DNA from 2 places in the Siminovitchia jepli genome. Region 2 is predicted to be linked to the other one. Evidence: riboswitches for the same ligand, from Rfam matches in the RefSeq annotation. Region 2 holds a riboswitch; the other holds the start of a gene.
The links. A riboswitch is a leader RNA that binds a small molecule or an ion and turns the genes downstream of it on or off. The one in region 2 is predicted to bind glycine.
Positions count from the first base shown of each region.

Region 1: another riboswitch for glycine. It lies ahead of glyA (serine hydroxymethyltransferase); the one in region 2 lies ahead of gcvT (glycine cleavage system aminomethyltransferase GcvT).

Region 1 covers NZ_JBFEGN010000006.1:60,649-70,644, forward strand. The annotation lists gene AB1L08_RS04880 (ABC transporter permease) at 1-891, opposite strand, end outside; gene AB1L08_RS04885 (M55 family metallopeptidase) at 905-1,729, opposite strand; gene AB1L08_RS04890 (DUF3870 domain-containing protein) at 1,957-2,274, opposite strand; gene AB1L08_RS04895 (amidohydrolase family protein) at 2,433-2,810, opposite strand; gene AB1L08_RS04900 (iron-sulfur cluster biosynthesis family protein) at 3,018-3,326, opposite strand; gene sdaAA (L-serine ammonia-lyase, iron-sulfur-dependent, subunit alpha) at 3,877-4,755, opposite strand; gene AB1L08_RS04910 (serine dehydratase beta chain) at 4,789-5,280, opposite strand; gene glyA (serine hydroxymethyltransferase) at 5,287-6,537, opposite strand; glycine riboswitch at 6,631-6,708, opposite strand; glycine riboswitch at 6,712-6,818, opposite strand; gene AB1L08_RS04920 (hypothetical protein) at 6,895-7,131, opposite strand; gene AB1L08_RS04925 (LysE family translocator) at 7,330-7,956, shown strand; gene AB1L08_RS04930 (alpha/beta hydrolase family protein) at 8,597-9,385, opposite strand; gene AB1L08_RS04935 (ABC transporter substrate-binding protein) at 9,517-9,996, shown strand, end outside.
Region 2 covers NZ_JBFEGN010000003.1:109,385-119,380, forward strand. The annotation lists gene gcvPA (aminomethyl-transferring glycine dehydrogenase subunit GcvPA) at 1-669, opposite strand, end outside; gene gcvT (glycine cleavage system aminomethyltransferase GcvT) at 690-1,796, opposite strand; glycine riboswitch at 1,961-2,055, opposite strand; gene AB1L08_RS03385 (DEAD/DEAH box helicase) at 2,189-3,889, shown strand; gene AB1L08_RS03390 (YqhG family protein) at 3,858-4,649, shown strand; gene AB1L08_RS03395 (zf-HC2 domain-containing protein) at 5,219-5,875, opposite strand; gene AB1L08_RS03400 (RNA polymerase sigma factor) at 5,862-6,356, opposite strand; gene AB1L08_RS03405 (DUF7310 family coiled-coil domain-containing protein) at 6,494-6,802, opposite strand; gene AB1L08_RS03410 (YqzE family protein) at 7,185-7,370, opposite strand; gene AB1L08_RS03415 (hypothetical protein) at 7,360-7,614, opposite strand; gene comGF (competence type IV pilus minor pilin ComGF) at 7,615-8,070, opposite strand; gene AB1L08_RS03425 (hypothetical protein) at 8,039-8,347, opposite strand; gene comGD (competence type IV pilus minor pilin ComGD) at 8,334-8,777, opposite strand; gene comGC (competence type IV pilus major pilin ComGC) at 8,779-9,051, opposite strand; gene comGB (competence type IV pilus assembly protein ComGB) at 9,116-9,996, opposite strand, start outside.

The DNA.
Region 1 (9,996 bases), on a different contig from region 2:
GAACCCATAGGCTAAATCTACTAAAAACAACATGAAAATTAACAGGGCACTATAAAAAACAGTGGTACCCATAATGACCGGGTAATCCCGGTTATTGATGCTGTCGACAAAATATTTTCCCATGCCGGGAATCGCAAATATTTTTTCAATGACAAATGTTCCGGTTAAAATGCTTGCCGCCAAAGAACCAAGAACCGTCACGACCGGCAGGAGGGCATTTCGCAACGCATGTTTCATGACGATTTTCACTGGCGACAATCCCTTTGCTTTTGCCATTTTTATATAATCCTGGGTTAACACTTCGAGCATGCTTGTCCTCGTTAACCGTGCAATAATGGCCATGGGGCCGGTTGCCAGAGCCAAAATCGGCAACACCATATGTTTTGGGCTTGACCATGTCGCCACCGGAAATATCGGGATATTGACAGCCAATTGTTGAATGAGCGCCGTCGCCATGACAAAGTTCGGAATGGAGATTCCCAATACAGCCACGCTCATCGCCAGGTAATCAATCCAGCCGTTATGCCTTAAGGCGGCCACTACCCCTAAGACAATCCCGGAAATAGTCGCCACAATCAGCGTATACATTCCCAGTTCAAATGATACGGGAAACCCTCTGCCAAGCAGATCATTTACTGATTGGCCGGGTTTTTTAATAGATGGTCCGAGGTCACCCTGAACAAGTGATACTAAATAATTGCCGTACTGCACAATGAGCGGCTTATCCAATTGGTAATAAGATGCAAGGTTTTTTTGAATGGCTTCATTCGTTGTTCTCTCTTCGTTAAAAGGCGATCCCGGCACAGAATGCATTAAGAAAAATGTTCCGGTAATAATCAGCCATAACGTAATGATCATGGCCGCAAAACGTTTTATAAAATATGTATTCATGATGGCCACTTCCCTAACAGAATGTTGTTCGCATCGCAAGTTCCGTCATGACAAGCATCGCTTGGTAGGCTTCGAGAATATCCTTGGCTTGAAAACGGACAATCGTTGTTCCCGGCACCATCTCCGTCCCCGGCATTAAATTCGCCCACTCTGCTTCACCATAATTGGTAAATTCGATGCTTAACAGCGGTTTGTCAGGCGGGGTCAGCGGTTTCACGTGATGGCGGTTCTTAATCGCATGTGCCGTTTTTTCTTTCAGCAGCTCCCCTGCCTTGGCCGGTGTTAATGATTTGGCTGCAGAACGGGAAATGGCTTCCTTGACCACTGCGGTCGTCACATTTGGGATCAACTGTTCCGCTTCAAGTGCTGCCTGATCATCACCGGCAACCATAATCACCGGCACACCGTAATAACCGGCGACATAGGCATTGAACCCCAACTCGCCAACGGCCGCATCATTAATAAACATGTTGCGGACACCAAAAATCATCGAGTGGGTCATCACTCCAGGCTGGGCCGCGCGGGCATGGTAACCGGCAAAAATGGCACCGGCAAACGTCTCATCAAGTCCTTGAACCATTGAAAACGGTTTCACATCACCGGTAATGATATAAGCTTCCGGGTGAAGCCTTTCGATTAAAAGATTATTCATCTTTGAATGACTATCATTGACGACGACTTCCTTCGCCCCTTGGTTAAACGCGGCCGCAATCACATGATTGGCTTCATCCGTCATCATGATCCGGCTTCGTTCATAATTGTGCTTGTCCGCATCCACGTGGGTGTGATCGACGAGGCCAGTGATGCCTTCCATGTCGACAGAAATATAAAGTTTCATAGTCTCTCTCCCCATTCAAAATACTATTTTTAGTATAAAGTAAATAAACAAATTATTCAATCTATTATAAAATGAGCGGAAATTCGGATCTCACCCATAAACATCCATGCTTTTTTTCCGACAAGAGATATTTCCGAGATTTCGTTATGGATATAAAAAAATCCAGCCATTAGAGACAAAAAACTCTCTAACAGCTGGATTTCACTTGCGAAGAACAAATGAAGCAGCTAACCGGTAATAAGCTGATTATATTTAATAAGAGCATTTTTGAAAGCGACAATCAGCGCTTTTTGCGAGGAACCAAAGTACCTGCTTTCAATTTCCGAAATAATTTCCTCCTGCTCATGCATAAACCTGCCGATAAATAATGATTTTATAAACTTGGATGTAAGTGGAATGGTAGAAGAACATTCCGCTTCCAATATTTCATGATTCCTGGTGTCGACAACCAAACCAACGAAATATGCATTATATTGCTGCATAATAGGGTTGTTGGATGCAGTCTTACTGTCACCAATCACATAAATTGCTTCTTTAGGAAACACTTATGATCCTCCTGCCGTTCGGGTAAAGTGCGGGGCATTCACATGGGAAACATGCAAACGTCCGTCACTAAATCGAAGGTATAACTTATATTAATATAAACGCTTTCATTTTTCAAGGAAAATAGCAGAATCAATTTCATCATTCTAAGATTTTTTGATCATCTTATCTTTTTGTTTAGCAGAAAACAAGTGTTCTGTCCTGAAACTTTTGGCTTCGCCAAACTAAAATTCATCCCCCACTTATCGACTATCTCAGATTGAAGTGGGGGAATCGGCAGCACTCCCAAGTGATAATCGCCGTCACCCAAATCGGTGGCCCTGATTGCATCCGTAATCACAGCAATTTCCTGATTCCGCTTCGCCCGCAAGGCGAGCCTGATCATTGCCGGATGGACATGGATGCCATCGGCGATAAACTCGGTGCTGGCATCATCCGTTTCCAACGGCAAACACGATGGGGTCGGTTCGCGATGATGAATGGTGTTCATCGCATTGCACAAGTGGGTGATCTGTGCAATCCATATTATTTTGTGCATGACATACCAAACAGTGAGCCCACGCAGGGACTCTCTTTTTCAACAAATTCCAATGATTTCTTTCGAAACTTTGGTCATACATGCTATCATAACAAAAAAAGTAACCACCCATGACGCCTGGCCAGCATTTGGGTTGGTTACTTTTTTCTAACTCTTATGTGGGCTGCTCCCTTAAAGGGGGATTGCTTAGGACCCGAGGTGTAGGGGTTATGAAGGTATTTCAATGGCGCACGCGCTTGAAACGAAGTTTTCCCCAACAGTAAAGCCGTGTTCATCGGAATAATCAATCTGGGTGACCTCGTCCAAATTCCTCCGGGTAAAGCGGTCGAGCAAAATGCGAATGCCGTTATACTCGAGCACGGAGTCATTTTTTCTCGGTTCATCAAAAATAAGTTTGAATGAGACAGATATGCCGCAGCCTCCGGCTACATCACAGTCAATCCGGGGAAAATTTCCTTCTTCCCATTCCATTGTACTGAGCTTTTGAATGGCTGTGTCTGTTAAGGTAATAAGCAAAACCATTCATCTCCTTTATAAAGATTCTATGTGACCGAAAAGAAGGAAAAATCATCATTTGGGTCACGTACAGCGGCTCTATGTGACCGAAAGAACGTAAGAATCAACATTTCGGTCACTTAGAAAGGTTCTATGTGACCCTGCTAGAGGAAAAACCAGCCACTCGGTCACGTAGAATGGTCCTATGTGACCCTGGAAGGGGAAAACAACGAGTCGGTCACGTATAATAGTTTTAACATTAACCAGTTGGATCAGGGTGTCGGGACATGAAAATAGAATCTATATACCAAGAATTTAAAAGTTTACCACGCAATCATTTTAGACGATCGGTATTCATTATTATTAATTGTTCCGGCTCGCTATTGCTATTACCCGTGCAGGCGCTATTTTGGCGAGAACGGTCAAAGGAACGCAATCCCATTACCGCTCTTTTCGGGTATAGAATACTAATAATCAAAAAGGATGGGAGATACAATGACTAGACGCAATGGCTTTTTATCAGGTGTTAACGTTACATTCGAAAGTTCATTTTATATAGAAGGGCTGAACATCAAGCCCTTCTTAAACACGGTTTCCCCATAATTTTTTCTTTTAATTTTTCTCCCGTCGGGGTAGCGGCCAAACCTCCGAGTGCTGTTTCCTTTAAAGTACGGGGCATCCTTTTTCCGATATCATACATCGCTCCAATGACTTCATCACATGGAATTCTGCTCTGAATCCCGGCAAGAGCCATTTCCGCCGCTGTAAAAGCGATGGAAGTTCCGATGACGTTTCTTTTAATGCACGGCACTTCGACGAGCCCTGCCACCGGGTCGCACACAAGGCCGAGCAGTGATTTCAAACCCATTGCCGCCGCATGAACAGCCTGGTCGGGAGATCCCCCGTTCATTTCCACAATAGCAGCCGCTGCCATGGTAACAGCCGATCCCACCTCGGCCTGGCAGCCGCCTGCGGCTCCGGAAATAAATGCCCTGTTGGCGATTACATATCCGATGGCACTGGCGGTAAACAGGCCCATCACCAGTTCATCAAACGGAATATCTGTATTGTCCTTGAGGGCAAAAATACATCCCGGAAGGATTCCGGCAGAACCGGCGGTAGGAGTGGCCACGATGACCCCCATCCTGGCATTTGTTTCGGAAGTGGCAAACGCATACTTCATTGCGTCCACTGTTACGCTCCCCATCAGGTAATTGCCCTTCTCTTTATATTGCTGCATCAAGTAGGCATCGCCGCCCGAAATACCGCTTGGGGACGTTGATTTGTCTTCAATGCCGGCTTCAACGGCATCTTTCATCCTGAGCAGACGTTCTTTCATTTTATCGAAAATTTCTTTTCGGCTTCTGCCTGTCTTGCCTGCTTCCCATTCCAGCATGAGTTCACCGATCCCCAGGCTTTTTTCACGGCACTGCTTCAGCAGTTCTTCCATCGATGAAAAATCCAATCTGTTTCACCTTCTTTCTTATAAGTATGTTTCTTTGATCCATTCCATATCGATCTCGGCATTCAACAGCAAATCCACCAGATGTCCGTTAATGAGAAAAATTTTCGAAAGTCCCCCACCCAGGGATGCGCCTCCGATGTCCAAACGTTTGCTCCCTCTTCTGATTTTTGCCATAAGTGTATTTGGATGGTCGAAGTAAGGACATCGGTCTTCCATTTGGAAAGTAACGTGCATTTTTTCATCTTCAGCAAGGTCGAAAGCATAGCGAATCCCCGGATCATCGGTACCCATTCCGAGCAGGCCGCCCAAAATGGCCTTATCCGTTCCATGTCCCCGATATGTTTCCGCAAATGAATCGTAGAAAGTGATATGAACCGACTCGGGAATGTTCCCGAGAAGGTCATATGCAAATTTGCCAATCGACGCAACACCCGCCGTGTGGGAGCTGGAGGGGCCTAGCATAATGGGGCCGATAATATCAAAACAACTATTGTAAATCACTTTTTCCACCCCAATCTACCTCACCAGACATTTTTGATAAAGAGGATGCTCGTGACAAAGTTGTTGAATCCTATCTTTTACGCGTTTCGTAACGGCCGGTTCTCCCTTGCTTTTTAACATTTCAGCAATGGCCTCGCCGATGACTTCCATATCCTTCTCTCTCATCCCGCGCGTTGTAATGGCAGCGGTTCCAATCCGGATCCCGCTCGTTATAAAAGGACTTTCCGGATCATATGGAATGGTGTTTTTATTCACGGTAATGCCTGCCTCTTCCAGCAAGTGTTCTGCTTCTTTTCCGGTCAGCCCCCAAGTGCGGACATCCAGCAAAACAAGGTGGTTATCCGTTCCGCCTGAAACGAGCCGGGCCCCCGATTCCAGTAATGTTTCCGCAAGTCTTGATGCGTTTAATACCACTTGATGCACGTACGTCTTAAAGTCCGGCTGAAGCGCTTCCTTAAATGAAACAGCTTTTGCTGCAATCACGTGCATGAGCGGACCGCCTTGAATACCTGGAAATACAGCTTTATTGATCTTCTTTATTACTTCTTCATCATTTGTTAAAACAATCCCGCCGCGAGGGCCTCTCAATGTTTTATGCGTGGTGCTCGTCACAACATCCGCATATGGTACAGGGGAAGGATGGAGATCGCTTGCTACAAGCCCGGCAATATGGGCCATGTCTACCATCAAAATGGCACCTGTTTTATCAGCAATCTCTTTAAATTTGGAAAAATCAATGATCCTCGGATAAGCGCTTGCACCGGCAATGATCATTTTCGGGCGTTCTTTTAACGCAATGGCCTCCACCTCATCGTAATCAATCAAATGGGAATCTTCCCTTACGCCGTAAGAAACGACATCAAACCATTTTCCCGACATATTGACCGGACTGCCGTGAGTCAAATGCCCGCCGTGCGATAAATTCATCCCCATGATCTTGTCGCCCGGGTCCAGCATTGAGAAAAAAACAGCCGTATTCGCCTGGGCACCTGAATGGGGCTGTACATTGGCATAGTTGGCATCAAATAATGCCGTTAACCTTGCAATCGCCAATTTTTCAACGACATCCACATATTCGCATCCGCCGTAATAGCGTTTGTCCGGATACCCTTCTGCATACTTGTTCGTTAAAACAGACCCCATTGCCTCCATCACATCTTCACTGACAAAATTTTCAGAAGCGATCAGCTCCAACGATTCATCCTGGCGTTTTCTTTCTGCCTCAATGGCCCGATAAATTTCCGCATCTCCCTTTAACAAGCCCATTATGTTCCCTCCTCTTTCTCTATCTTCCCCTTGAAAATTTTTTCCGGAACATAAAAAAGGACAGGGGAAAGATAGCGATTATCATCTACCTTCCTCTGTCCTGTTACCTGAGAGTTTAACTTCATGGCGAAGTATTCCCCGTTGGTGGCCTTTTAAAGGCGCTCTCCAGAGATGCGTCCAAGCACGGTACTTTTACCTGAGAGATTGGATCCCAAGGATTTTTTTGGGACTTGCTCCTTCGGTGCCAAACACGATCGTTTAGTCTCTCCCGTGATTATCATTCGCAATTATGAAACTATTTAATAATATACTTAAGTTTTAAGGGAATGTCAATAGAGGAGTACCAGCAACATTCCGTCAAAATTTGTGCGCTAAACGAATTTCATAGGAAAAGAGCAAGGCGCCCAGCCATAGGCAAGCCGCATTGCGGGGAGGCAGCTTTTCAGCCACCACTGTAATTAGCAGCCGATGCCTTAGATCGCCGCATTTTGTGGCGTCGGCGGTACTTGGATGTCCTGTCCGTCCGAGTTGGACAAAAGAGATGCTTTTCTGCTCAAGCAGATGCTGCTCCCATTCCCCGCTGATCATTTTCATCGCAATCCCTGTCTTGCAACCGTCGAGTCTTACCTAAAATGGCAAAAACAGTTGAGGCTCTTGATAAAATTTCAGATTATCTGCAAAAGAATGGGTTTAACTTTCTGTAAGCATGCAACTATCATTTAAACATTCTGAAACAATAAAATAATGATATAATAGTTATCATTGAATATATACAAATTGGAGGGACTACATATGATTACTTTCTCAACATTAAGTATGTTTGTGGTGATTGTTATTGGCCTATTTTTAATACCCGGCCCTGCTGTTCTTCTTGTTGCTTCCCGTACTGTTCAAAGTGGACGTAAAGGCGGAATCATGGCGGGGCTCGGTATCGCAACCGGTGATTTGATTCATACCTTATTTGCAACGATTGGGCTCTCAGCAATCCTGATGACATCAGCATTAGCTTTCAATATTGTAAAATTTGCAGGGGTCGCTTATTTGTTTTACTTGGGGATCCGAGCGGTTATGGAAAAGCCTTCAGACCCAAAACTGCCAAACATCTCTCCCGCAACATCAACAAATTCTTATACCCAGGCAGTGTTAATTGAAATTTTAAATCCCAAAACAGCATTGTTTTTTCTGTCATTTTTGCCCCAATTTGTACATCCGGAGCAAGGTTCAACGTTTTTTCAGTTTCTGGTGCTTGGTTTAGTATTTGTTCTGCTTAGCGCAATCTATACGACGCTTATTGCAATGGGCGTACGATTACTGGCGGGAGTGGTCAAAAAAATTTCTTGGATCAGTCGCTTTAGCGGCAAGATTGTAGGAGCAATTTATATAGGGCTGGGATTGAAAGTAGCATTTCAGAGTCGATAATTACAAGCAGGCAGCAGTGGTTTGTGACCTCGCGGGGCTAGGCGCCGGCGGTACTAGGACGTCCTGTCCGTCGGCAGGCTCAGGCAGCGACGTCCTGTCACTTCGCCTGCACTAGCACATCCTGTGCGTCGGAGTTGGACACAGAAAAGCTTCTTTTGAAGAAAAATTTCTTGGCAAGTTATATCTTCAATACTTTAAGGAAAGCCGATAGAGGCCTTTTGAGACATTTAAACGATCACCTGCTAAAGTACAGGTGGTCGTTTAAGGAAATTATCCTGCAACATCTTACATCAAATATGGTAAGGTTCTACATACCCGAAGGCAGGATAATAACAAATGCATCCAACTTTTCCCTCCAATATGGTAAACTATCCTGCTTCACAGTCTTGTCTGATCAATTTTCTTGCCCTTATTGCAATCTCTCCATGCAGCATTTTATATTTGTACTTTTTCACCCATATTACGTGGGTACTTGATGTCATATACCGAATGACTGCCTTTTCTATATTCTTCCATACTTTCACCTCTTCTTAAGTATGGACAACCGTTTAAAGACGGTGGAGTTAGACCGCGCATTTGTAAATTAAATGCTTTGTCTCTGTTTTATTTTCTTAATACATAATTTAATGAATGCTGTATTTTATTGATAAAAATGGTCTTTCATCCACCTCCCCACCTCCGTCACGACCTCTCTGTTTAAAGCCGGCGGAAAATAGTGTGTGGCATCTTTAAAATACTTCGTTTCAACCTTCTTGCCCAGCTCCAAAAGTCTTTTTTCAAGCCGGCGGGCGTGTTCGGCGGATACGTGTTCGTCCCGCTCTCCATGAATGATCAGTACGGGGCATTGCAGGTGTTCAAGCTCATACAAAGGGGTGCGGTATGTATATTTTGCAGGTGCCGTTTTGGGCGATCCCCCGATGACACGCTTCATCATCCGGCGCAGATCTTTCCGCTCGACGTATGCCAGCGCCATGTCCGAGACTCCGCCCCATGTAACGAGAGAAGCGGCCTCTTTTTCAATGGCGGTCAACAATGCCATTACACCGCCGCGGGAAAAACCGAAAATATGGATGCGGTCCTTCATAACAGCCGGGTGATTTTTTAATATATCAAACGCCGCAAATGCATCCTCCCGGTCCTCTCCAGCAAAGTCCTCATTCCCCTCTCCCCCACGGTTTCCCCGGTAAAACGGAGCAAAAACAACGAAACCTTCCGAAGCAAATTGGCCAATTCGGGCAGGCCTTACCATGCCGACACTTTTGATGCCGCCACGCAAATATAAAAATCCGTCGTACATCCCTTCCGCAACCGGTTCGGCAAGCAGCCCTTTCACCCTGAGGCCCGCAGACAAATACTTTACTAAATACATGCGGATATGCGGATTCGGTGATGGAAATAACCATTTTCCAACGATTCGGGTTTCATTCATTCCGGCTCCTCCTGCTCTAAAAATAATTTCACACATTTTAACTCCCGTCATACGATATGTTAGCCCAAAGTCATGGCGTTTGACAAACATGGATAGGAGGTTCTTTCGTGAAAATATCGCTAAAAGTTGGAATGATCTTCATTGCGTCATTTTTATTGATTTTTAGCACAGCATGTTCCGGAAAAAAGGATGAAGTGAAAAAAGTCAGGCTTGCCGAAGTAACCCGCTCTGTTTTTTACACTCCGCAATATGTAGCGCTGGAAAAGGGCTTTTTTAAAGAAGAAGGGCTCGATGTTGAATTAAAAACGACCTGGGGCGGTGATAAAACCATGACGGCTCTCTTGTCGGATGCAGCCGATATTGCCCTTGTCGGTTCCGAAACATCGATCTATGTATACGCCCAAGGCGCGAGTGATCCGGTCATCAACTTTGCACAGCTCACCCAAACCGACGGAACTTTCCTTGTATCACGGAAAAAAGTCGACAACTTTGACTGGGAGATGCTGAAAGGCTCCACTTTTCTCGGCCAGCGAAAAGGGGGCATGCCGCAAATGGTTGGCGAATTTGTTTTAAAAAAGCACGGTATTGATCCCCACAATGATTTGAATTTA
Region 2 (9,996 bases):
AAGCGGCTCAATTTGGCCAAAGAAGTTCGGGTATTGGACAATCACAGCCGCTACATCTTCGTCTATCTCGGCTTTTAACGCATCCAGGTCTGTCAAACCGTCTTTATTCGGAACTTCTATGACTTCGACCGCCTGGCCTTTGGCATATGTTTTTAATACATCGCGGGCTTCGGGATGGACCGTCCTTGAAACAAGGACTTTTTTCCTTTTCGTCTGCCCCGCAGCAAGCATCGCCGCTTCCGCAAGGGCCGTTCCCCCATCATACACGGAAGAGTTCGCAACATCCATTCCCGTCAGTTCGCAGATCATGGTTTGGAATTGAAAAATGGCCTGGAGCTCGCCTTGGGAAATTTCCGGCTGATAGGGCGTGTATGCCGTGTAAAATTCTGATCGTGATATGACATGGTCAACGATTGTCGGGATGTAATGGTCGTACACGCCGGCTCCCAAAAAGGAGACATGCTGTTTTAAATCCGCGTTTTTGGCCGCAAGCCGCGACAATTCCTTCAACAGGCCGGGTTCGGATTGAGCTTTTTTAATATTGTACTCCCCTTTGAATCGAACTTTTTCGGGTATATCCGAAAACAATTCTTCGATTGAATCTACCCCGATCGTTTGGAGCATTTCGTTTTTGTCTTCTTCGGTCATCGGCAAATAACGATGTTTGATCATCTTTTTCTCTCCCATCCTCATTTTTTTGGACGTTGATAAAATGGCGTTTGGATGATTTTCGCTTTTAAGCGCTTTTTGCGCACTGCCACTTCCAGTTCCTTCCCGGCTTCACTATATTCGGCCTTAATCAGGGCAAGGCCGATATTTTTTTGCAACGTGGGAGATTGTGTTCCCGATGTCACGAACCCGATTTCTTCATCATTGCAAAAAACGGGGTAGCCATGCCTCGGAATGCCCCGGTCCAGCATTTCGATTCCCACAAGCCTTCTTGAAATGCCGTTTTCCTTCTGTTTTGACAGCGCTTCTTTTCCGATAAAGTCTTCTTCTTTATTGAATTTTACGGCAAACCCGATGCCGGCTTCCAAAGGAGAAATTTCCGGGGACAATTCCTGTCCATAAAGCGGCAAAGACGCCTCAAAACGAAGCGTATCCCTTGCACCGAGCCCGCAAGGCATCATCCCCTCATCTTTGCCTGCTTCCAGCAAATCCTCCCATATTTGAACGGAATCTTTCGGTTTGCAGTAAATTTCAAATCCGTCTTCACCCGTGTACCCCGTCCGGGAAACAAGCGCTTTCGCTCCGTTTAGATCTACGTTTTGTTGGAATTTGAAAAATTTGATTGCGCTTAAATCCGCATTATTGACAATTTTTTGCAAAATCCGCTCCGCTTTCGGTCCCTGAATGGCAATCAAGGCATATTCGTCCGAGACATTTTCAACTTCTACATCTGCGACCCTATGCTGTTTCATCCAGTCAAAATCTTTATCCGTGTTGGCGGCATTTACGATCAGCAAATAATCTTCTTCATCCAGCCGATATATGAGCAAATCGTCTACGACTCCGCCATCTTCATAACACATCGCCGTATACTGCGCTCCGCCCTTCTTTAGTTTGGACAAATCATTCGTCATCAGCTTTTGAAGAAACGATTCACTTGCCTTGCCCGTCACCAGAATTTCCCCCATATGGGAAACATCAAAGATGCCCGCTCTTTCTCTGACGGCTTCGTGTTCTTCTTTGATGCTGGAAAACTGGACAGGAAGATCCCATCCGCCAAAATCAATCGTCTTTGCCCCGTATTTTTCGTACAAAGCATACAAAGGCGTTCGTTTTAATCCTGCCATTGTCCTTCCTCCTTGTCATCTTTTATGTAACATCAGGCAACAAAAAAAGACAGAAAAGCCTTATGAAAAGGTTCTCTGTCTTGGGACCTGAAAGTTTGACCGCTTTAAAATCGGCTTTCTTCTTTGGTGGTTTTCTTGTTTAAAGAAAACGCTCTCCAGAGTTGCGTCAAACAAGAGTCTTTTTGCCTGAGAGATTCGCACGTTTCGTACTTGCTCCTTCGGCGCCGTCAATCCATTCGGTCTCTCCTCTTGTCTTCATTCGCCTATATTCTGTTTGGGACTGGTTATACTATAAATGTGTGAAACTGGCTAGTTACACACATCGTACCATTCTTTCTCCAATTGTTCAAACATTTTCCTTAAAAATATAAAGAAAGGAGAGGAGATTCGCAATGAAAGTACCTATTCAATTTGATGGCCAATGGCTTCCGGGTTTCCTGGAGCGAATCGAACAGGATGGCCCCTGGGCCAATCAGCAATTGTTCAAGCTCGCATTGATGGCTGAAAAGCATCTGCTCGTTCCTGACTTTGAGGGCCTTGTTGCACCGAATCATTTGCCCCAGCTAACATTATTGCCCCATCAATTGGAAACGGCCACTGTTGTTGTGGAAAACATGCACGGCAAAGCGATCTTGGCCGATGAAGTGGGGCTTGGAAAAACAATTGAGGCCGGCTTGATCTTAAAAGAATACATGATTCGCGGCCTTGTCAAACGGGCATTAATCCTTGTCCCCGCCTCTCTCGTTTCCCAATGGACATACGAGTTGAATTCAAAATTCCATATTCACGCCGTACCGGCAACGAAAAGCTATGTATGGGGCCAATATGACTGCATCGTTTCATCGATTGATACGGCAAAACGAAGTCCCCATTGTGATATCATTTCCGAACAGTCTTTTGATTTCATCATTGTCGATGAGGCTCACAAGCTCAAAAACCATAAAACGAAAAATTATCAGTTCGTCCAATCTCTCCGGAAAAAATTTTGCCTGCTGCTTACGGCAACACCGATACAAAATAAAATCGAAGAGATTTTCTACCTTGTCTCCCTGTTAAAACCCGGGCATCTCGGGAGCCAAAACAGTTTTTTGGAGAAATATAAAAATAAAAATTTATCAAAGCAAGAAAATGAGTATTTAAAAAGCCTGGTAAATAAAGTCATGATTCGGAACAGAAGAGCCGACACCGGAATTGAATGGACGAAGCGCCATGTTGAAACGATTCCGATTGAATTCAGCAAAGAAGAACGCGAGCTATATAACGGGATTGATATATTAAGGGAGTCCGGTGAACAGTATGCGGCAAATGCTTTTTCGATTATTACGTTGCAGCGGGAGGCATGCAGCAGCAGGGAAGCCGTTTATTTAACGTTAAAAAACATGCTGCAAAAACATGAAAACCCGTCAGATGGATATGTGGAAAAACTAAAGTTTCTGCAAACGAAAATAGATGCCGTATCGCAAAACTCCAAGGCATTGAAAGCCCTCGAGCTGATCAAAAAAATCAATGATAAAGTGATTATTTTTACGGAATATCGTGCCACCCAATTATATTTGCAGTGGTTTTTGCAGCAGCACGGGATTAAGTCCGTTCCGTTTCGCGGCGGCTTTAAGCGCGGGAAAAAGGATTGGATGAGGGAGTTGTTCAAAAATCGCGTCCAAGTGCTCATCGCCACCGAAGCCGGGGGAGAGGGGATCAACTTGCAGTTTTGCAACCAGGTCATCAATTTCGACTTGCCATGGAATCCGATGCGCCTGGAACAAAGAATCGGCCGTGTACACCGGCTCGGGCAGGAAGAAGATGTATATATATATAACTTTGCCGTAAAAAATACCATTGAAGAGCACATTGTCAATTTGCTTACAAAAAAAATAAAGCTCTTTGAGCGCGTAATCGGAGAACTGGATGATATTTTGGCCAAGCTGGAGTTCGGCAGTATCGAGGAACATATGCTGGATATTTTCAGGGACTCGAAATCGGAAGGAGAGCTCAAGGTGAAAATGGCCAACCTTTCCGCCTTGATCGAGTTTGCCGATTCCATTAGAGAGGAACGTGAAAATAATGCTTCAACAAGAAATTCATCAATATCTTGAAAGCTTCTTTGATGCGACGCAATGTACCATTCTGGAAAACGGCCCCGGTTTTTTAACCGTACAGCTTACGATAGAGATGGACAAAGAGCTAATGAACCGGCCATTTTATTGGACATATTTGGAAAAGACGGGTGGAACGCCCAATCCGGAAAAACTGACATTCATCACAGATGAGGAAAAAGCCCCCGAGAGCATAAAGGGCGAATATATACATTTCGGCGCACCCCGCCTTCACCAATTATTCCGGACAGCCAAAAAAATGGCTGCCTATATCCGGTTGTACGAACAGCCCGATACCCCTCCTTTTCAGTCGGTTCCGCTTTATCCGTGGCTGAATGTAAATATGAAAATATCATACTGCTCCGACAGGAAACGGGATGTCCTGAGGTCCTTCGGGCTCCATTTGATCAACGGCATGCTGGTAGACCATTTTATCGAAAAAATGCAAAGCCGCCGGCTCGTCCCAAAAATACCCGACTATTGTTTTACGATATCCCCAATCATCAAACCCGGCAGCGGTTTAAAAAGGATTGAAACATTTGTCACAAATGACATTGCGGCCAGTGACCATTCTTGGGCCGAAGCGGCCAAAAAAAGGCAGGAAGAAGATTTAAAGCTTCTGGACCAATTTTATGCCGATCAAGTTGAAAAGCCGGAAACGTACGAGATTGAGAAAAAAGCACTGATTGAGCAATATGAACCTGCAATTCATATTGAAATTGTAAACGGCGGCATTTTTTACCTTGCCTCGCCAATTTGAATCTTTCATGGCTCGATGTTAGGAACAGAGGGTATGACACTGCGGCTAGCGGTGCTCTTATTTGCCAAAGCTATTCCGCAGGTCCTGTTCCCGGCCACAAAGAAGATGCAGCAGGCCAATCAATGGATTGGAAGATGTGCAAGTTGAACATTAGTACAGTTTCGAAATCAAAATCTCCTCGATTGATTCAATATGGAAATTATATAAAATGAACTTTTGAATGCAACATTAAAATCTGACAAAAAGCCATTGCGTCCAGTCATTGGTCTTCCATCTTTTTTTGACTATTCGTATTCTATACCCGAAAAGATCGGTAATGGGATTCCGTTTCTTTGACCGTTTTCAGGGAAATAGTGCCAGCGCGGGCAATGGGAGCCCGTCCCTTTGACCGTTTTCGGCGAAATAACGCCAGCACGGGCAATGGGGGCCCGTTCCTTTGACCGTTTTCAGGGAAATAACGATAGCGCGGGCAATGGCATTGGCCTGCCGGGCCAATTCATAATGAATACCGATCGTCTAAAATGATTGCGTGTTAAACTCTTACATCCATTGTATATAGCAAAAAAATGTTATTTCTCCCAAATCAATACTGCACGTTTTAAAATTGAATCCCAAGACTCTTTTCCAGTAGCGATTTTTTCGACATCATAATCTGCATAATACACAGCATCAATTTTTTCACTTTCAGCAAGCTTAAAGATATATTCTTGTTCATCATTTTTTTCATTTTTAATCAGATTTCTTGTAGGAGAATCGGCAAATGTTTTCGTATAAAAAATAAAACTTATATTCTTTTTCTCTCCATCAATTTCAAGTGAAAAAGGATGCGTTCCATGAACAGTAGCATAGCTTTCGCCATAATAATGAGAAACCAATTGATGATCATTTTGCATTTCAATTTTAATTAGATTTCCCGAATATGGAATAACCCTTTCATAATAAAAAACATACGCAAACGCGCCTAATAAAGTAATAGCTGTTGCTAAAACGGAAACAATTGAAATCATCACTTTTTTCTTACGCCATTTTTTGCTGATCTTATCAAAAAGAGAGTCTTTATTTTCTGCCGGAATATAAAGCTTGCGTTTCATGGATTCATATTCCTTTTGACATGTTTCACACTGCTTTAAATGCCTGTCTACCATTTCTTTCGTGTCTTGACTGACTACCTCGTCCATATAAAGAGGCAAAACATCTTGAATAATGGTGCATTTAATCTCTTTCATGATTCATCTCCTCCATATACTCAATAATTTTTTTCCTTGCTCTGTAAAAAGTTACCCTTGCCCAACCCGAGCTTTTCCCAAAAAGTCTTCCTATTTTCTCAAAAGGTAATTCGCCAAAAGTGCGTAGTGAAAAGACTTCTTTATATGGCTCATCCATAGAGTGAAGAAACTGATGAACGATAAATGCCTCTTCCTCATTCATCAAATGCTTTACAATTTGCACTTCCGTCATTGGTTCTTCTATGAAATCCGAATCTATTTGTTTTTTCTTTCTTCTGTAATGCGAGAAATATGTATTTTTGGCAATAGTAAAAAGCCATGCTCGAATATCTTTGGAGCCATCGAATGTTTGAATTGCCTTTAACGCTTTAAAAATAGCCTCTTGCGTAATTTCTTCAGCTATACTCTCATCATGACTTAAAGATTTAATAAACAAATAAACTTCTTGAAAGTATTTCCGATAGATATCCTCAAAGTCCATCTCTTTTCACCCTTTTACTTATATAACTCTCGGAATGGGCGTTCGTTACAAAAATTCTTTAAATATTTTTTTAGAAAATAAAAAAGCCGATCAAATCCATATAGGATCGTCGACTTTTTGTGTTTTTTCCGCCAGTTTTATTTCGCCTTTTTCAGCATCACAACATCGGCCTTAGTGGACACCATTTCATCTGCCAAAACAGAGATTTTGGCATCCACTCTCTCAATCTTTTCACTTAAATTTTTCTCAACTGCATCAATTTTTTGCTCAACTGCATCAATTCTGCCCTCAAGCGAATCCATTCTATCCTCAAGCGAATCCATTCTTTTTTCAATAGAGGATATTCGGTTTTCAAGCGACTCTAATTGCCCGGTTACCTTTTCTTCCGTAGCCTTTAATTGATCCGACAACTCCATGATTGCTTGTAAAATGGCTTTACTCTCCATTTTTCACCTCTCCATCTGCCGTTTTGCTGTTATGTTTCATTATACCATACTGAAAGGGGCGTACTCCGAAAAATGGATTAAAAGTAGTTCGACAGCATCGTCACCCGCACGAAGAAAAAGCGTAAGCTTTTTCGAGGACGCCGCTGCTTGAGCCTCGTGTTTCCTTTATCTCGTCGGAGGCACTTTTGTCTAGTTGCAGACGGCAGGGGCTCGGGGTCGCTTCGGTCAATCCAACGAAGTCAAAGAACGACTTCGCTGTATTGCCCTCCAGCGCTTGTCGCCCCTAAGCGGCCGTCTTCCACATTTCAGCTCAGTCTGTACGTCGATGGGCAAGGCGCTTGTGCTTTTCTTAATCTCCGAAAGGAGTACCATTTGCAGGCTATCATTCCCCCCTGTCCTTCTTGACCAGCATCATGAGTGAAAAGGGAATGAGGCCAAACCAATTAAACAGGAAGGGGCCTTTTTCTTCTTTTCTCTTTTTTCTTGCATCTTTTCGTTCCGATCTTGGCCGCTCCAAGTGTTTTATGAACGTTTCTGTCATGTATTTTACATAATCGTCAGTCGACATAAACGGACCGCCTTTCTTTTTCTAAAAAGTATGGCCATTTTTCTCCATTTTTAGTGTCTCTGCCTTCCTCTTCCGGAAACGGCTCATTCAGCAAACGCTCCCCTTCCTGCTTATAAAAATTGCGAATCTCGGTTAAATATCCGTACTGGGACATAAAGATGAACACAGTCTGGCTTGCAATCAACAAGGCAATCAATACAATCATTAATGTCAATGGAAAAACAGCCCCCCGTTCATTTCCCATCTATTCATCCTCCCCTCCAAATGGCAGGTAAAAGGCTGCTTCTTCTGTCGTACCATCGGCAAACTCCACCATCATATACAGCTTTGGACTTTCCTCCCGAAAGGTTAATCTCGCTACATTTTGCAAAACGATCTCGTGTCCCATATCACGAACCTGCCTTCTGACGACCTTTCCGTAACGTTCATATGATATCGGTATGTCGTTATTTTCCAAAAAAATTCGCTGGTTGGATCCCACCCGCCAAGCATCAGCGCTGTATAATTCACTCCGGAATTGGATAAGGAAAATATTCCATTCATAATCTTTCTCCGTCGAAATGGTTCTCTCCACCGCGGAATAGGAAAGATACATAAGCGGCATAAAGGACAGGATCAAACAGAAAATGGCCATCGTCATAATCGCTTCCGGCAACGTGAAGCCCGACTCACTGTTCCATACAGGCCGTTTTACCTTCATAGCTTACGCACGCCTTCTTTTTTCCCCGAAGATCTTGGAAAGTAAATTCATATTCGATATTCCTGCTGATCATCCGTCTATCCCTCCAATCATTCAACCGAACTGACTCCTCCACTTGTTCATACAGCAACCGATAGGCTGCCAATTCTTTTTTCCCTTCATTCAATGCATCGAGCATGCGAAACAATAATGGAAAAAGCATGGAAGCGACAAGGAGCAAAAGACTGAAAGAGATGATTCCGTCAAGTAAAGTAAAACCCTTCTCATTTTTTAACAATAAACCTCCCCCTCCCTATATAAATGGTCAGTTGTATGGTACTGTCATCCACCTGAAAATGGACTGTTCCAAAATGTGAAATCGTCCCTTCGGGTGTTATATGGAAACGGGTTAAGTTGCCGTCTGTCATCTTGATGGAGGGCGGAAGCTCCCTTTTTATAATGGTGTGGCCGCCGGATGCCGCCTCATATTCGTTTTGCTCCTTTAAAAATCGAAAAACAATCGTTTCCTTCCTATTGATGGCATACGAATGGGCATGATATAAATCGGATTCCAATTGGGTAATGAACATTTGTTTCTGTACCCATTCCGTTACCGGTTTAACGCCTGCCATTCCAATGGCAAGCATAACCGAAATGACGGCTAATACGATGAGCATTTCGAGCAAAGTAAAGCCTTTAAAAGAGCGAACATATTGGAGAACCCGCATGTCAATTGGACGATACCTTCACCTCCCCGTCATTTTCTATTATTAACGTTTTGCCGTTCGGGCAAGTGTTGTCTTTTTTCTTTACGTAACCCTCGCTTTCCAGCTTGGCAAAAGTAGGAATTTCATGATGCTTCATCCGATAGGCCTCCACCTGCCCCTGCACCATTTGCCTGAGGGCATCACATCCTTTGTCATTAATGTTGGAGCTATGTTTGGCTGCATTCGGAAGCGCGACAAGAATTAACACCGTAATGACCAAAAGAACAACCATCATTTCTATTAACGTAAAGCCTTTCTCATTTTTCTTTAAATAGTTCAACACTGCAATCTCTCTCCTTCTAAATGGAATCGATGATTTGAAACATCGGCAAAAAGATCGATAAGTAAATGGCAATCACGATCAGCCCAATCAGCAAGAAAATGACAGGCTGCAAAAAGGTGAAGACTCTCATCGTTTTTTCTTCCAGTTTAAGCAAACAAAACTCGCTGTAAAAAAGGAGCTCGCTGTCCAGTTTACCGTTCTTCTCGCCGTGGGCAACAATCTCAATCATTTCCTCTTCCAAAAATCCCAGGTGGATGAGGGCTTCCGAAAAGGAATAACCCGTTTTCAGCATGCTTCTGATCTCTGCGGCAGACTCTTTTAATAAAGGGTGGAAGGGCTGAGTCAACATGATTTCAATGATTTCATTGATAGAAAAGCCGCTTTTTAATAAAAAGCTCCATTCTCTGGAAATAAAGATGGTTTGGTACAGTTTGTAGTAGGAGTGGATAAACGGAGTACCTGAAAAAAACAAGGCCCTGTCCAGCGCAGACTTACTGTGGAGTATGCGGGAAGTTACGAGAAACACACAACCTGCCATCAGGAAAGCAAACGTAACATAGTAGGGAAAAGTTTGCATAATATGAAGAAACCATTTTAATGCCAAATTGGGCTTATAATCCATCGAATCATAAAACAATTGGAAACGGGGCAACAGGAGATGATGAAGGAGGAAACCCACGAGAAGCAAAATGAGCAATAAAATGAATGGATACTGCAGCAGCCGGAACAACTTTTTTCGCTGCTCATCTTTCCTGAGCAAATAGTTTCCGGATTCTTTCATGGCTGTTGTGATAAAACCATGCTTTTCCGCAAAAAATAGCTGTGAGCATGCCTGCCTGTCAAACCCCAGTTGATGAAATACACGGTGAATGGGCTCCCCGCTTTGCAGCCCATCTA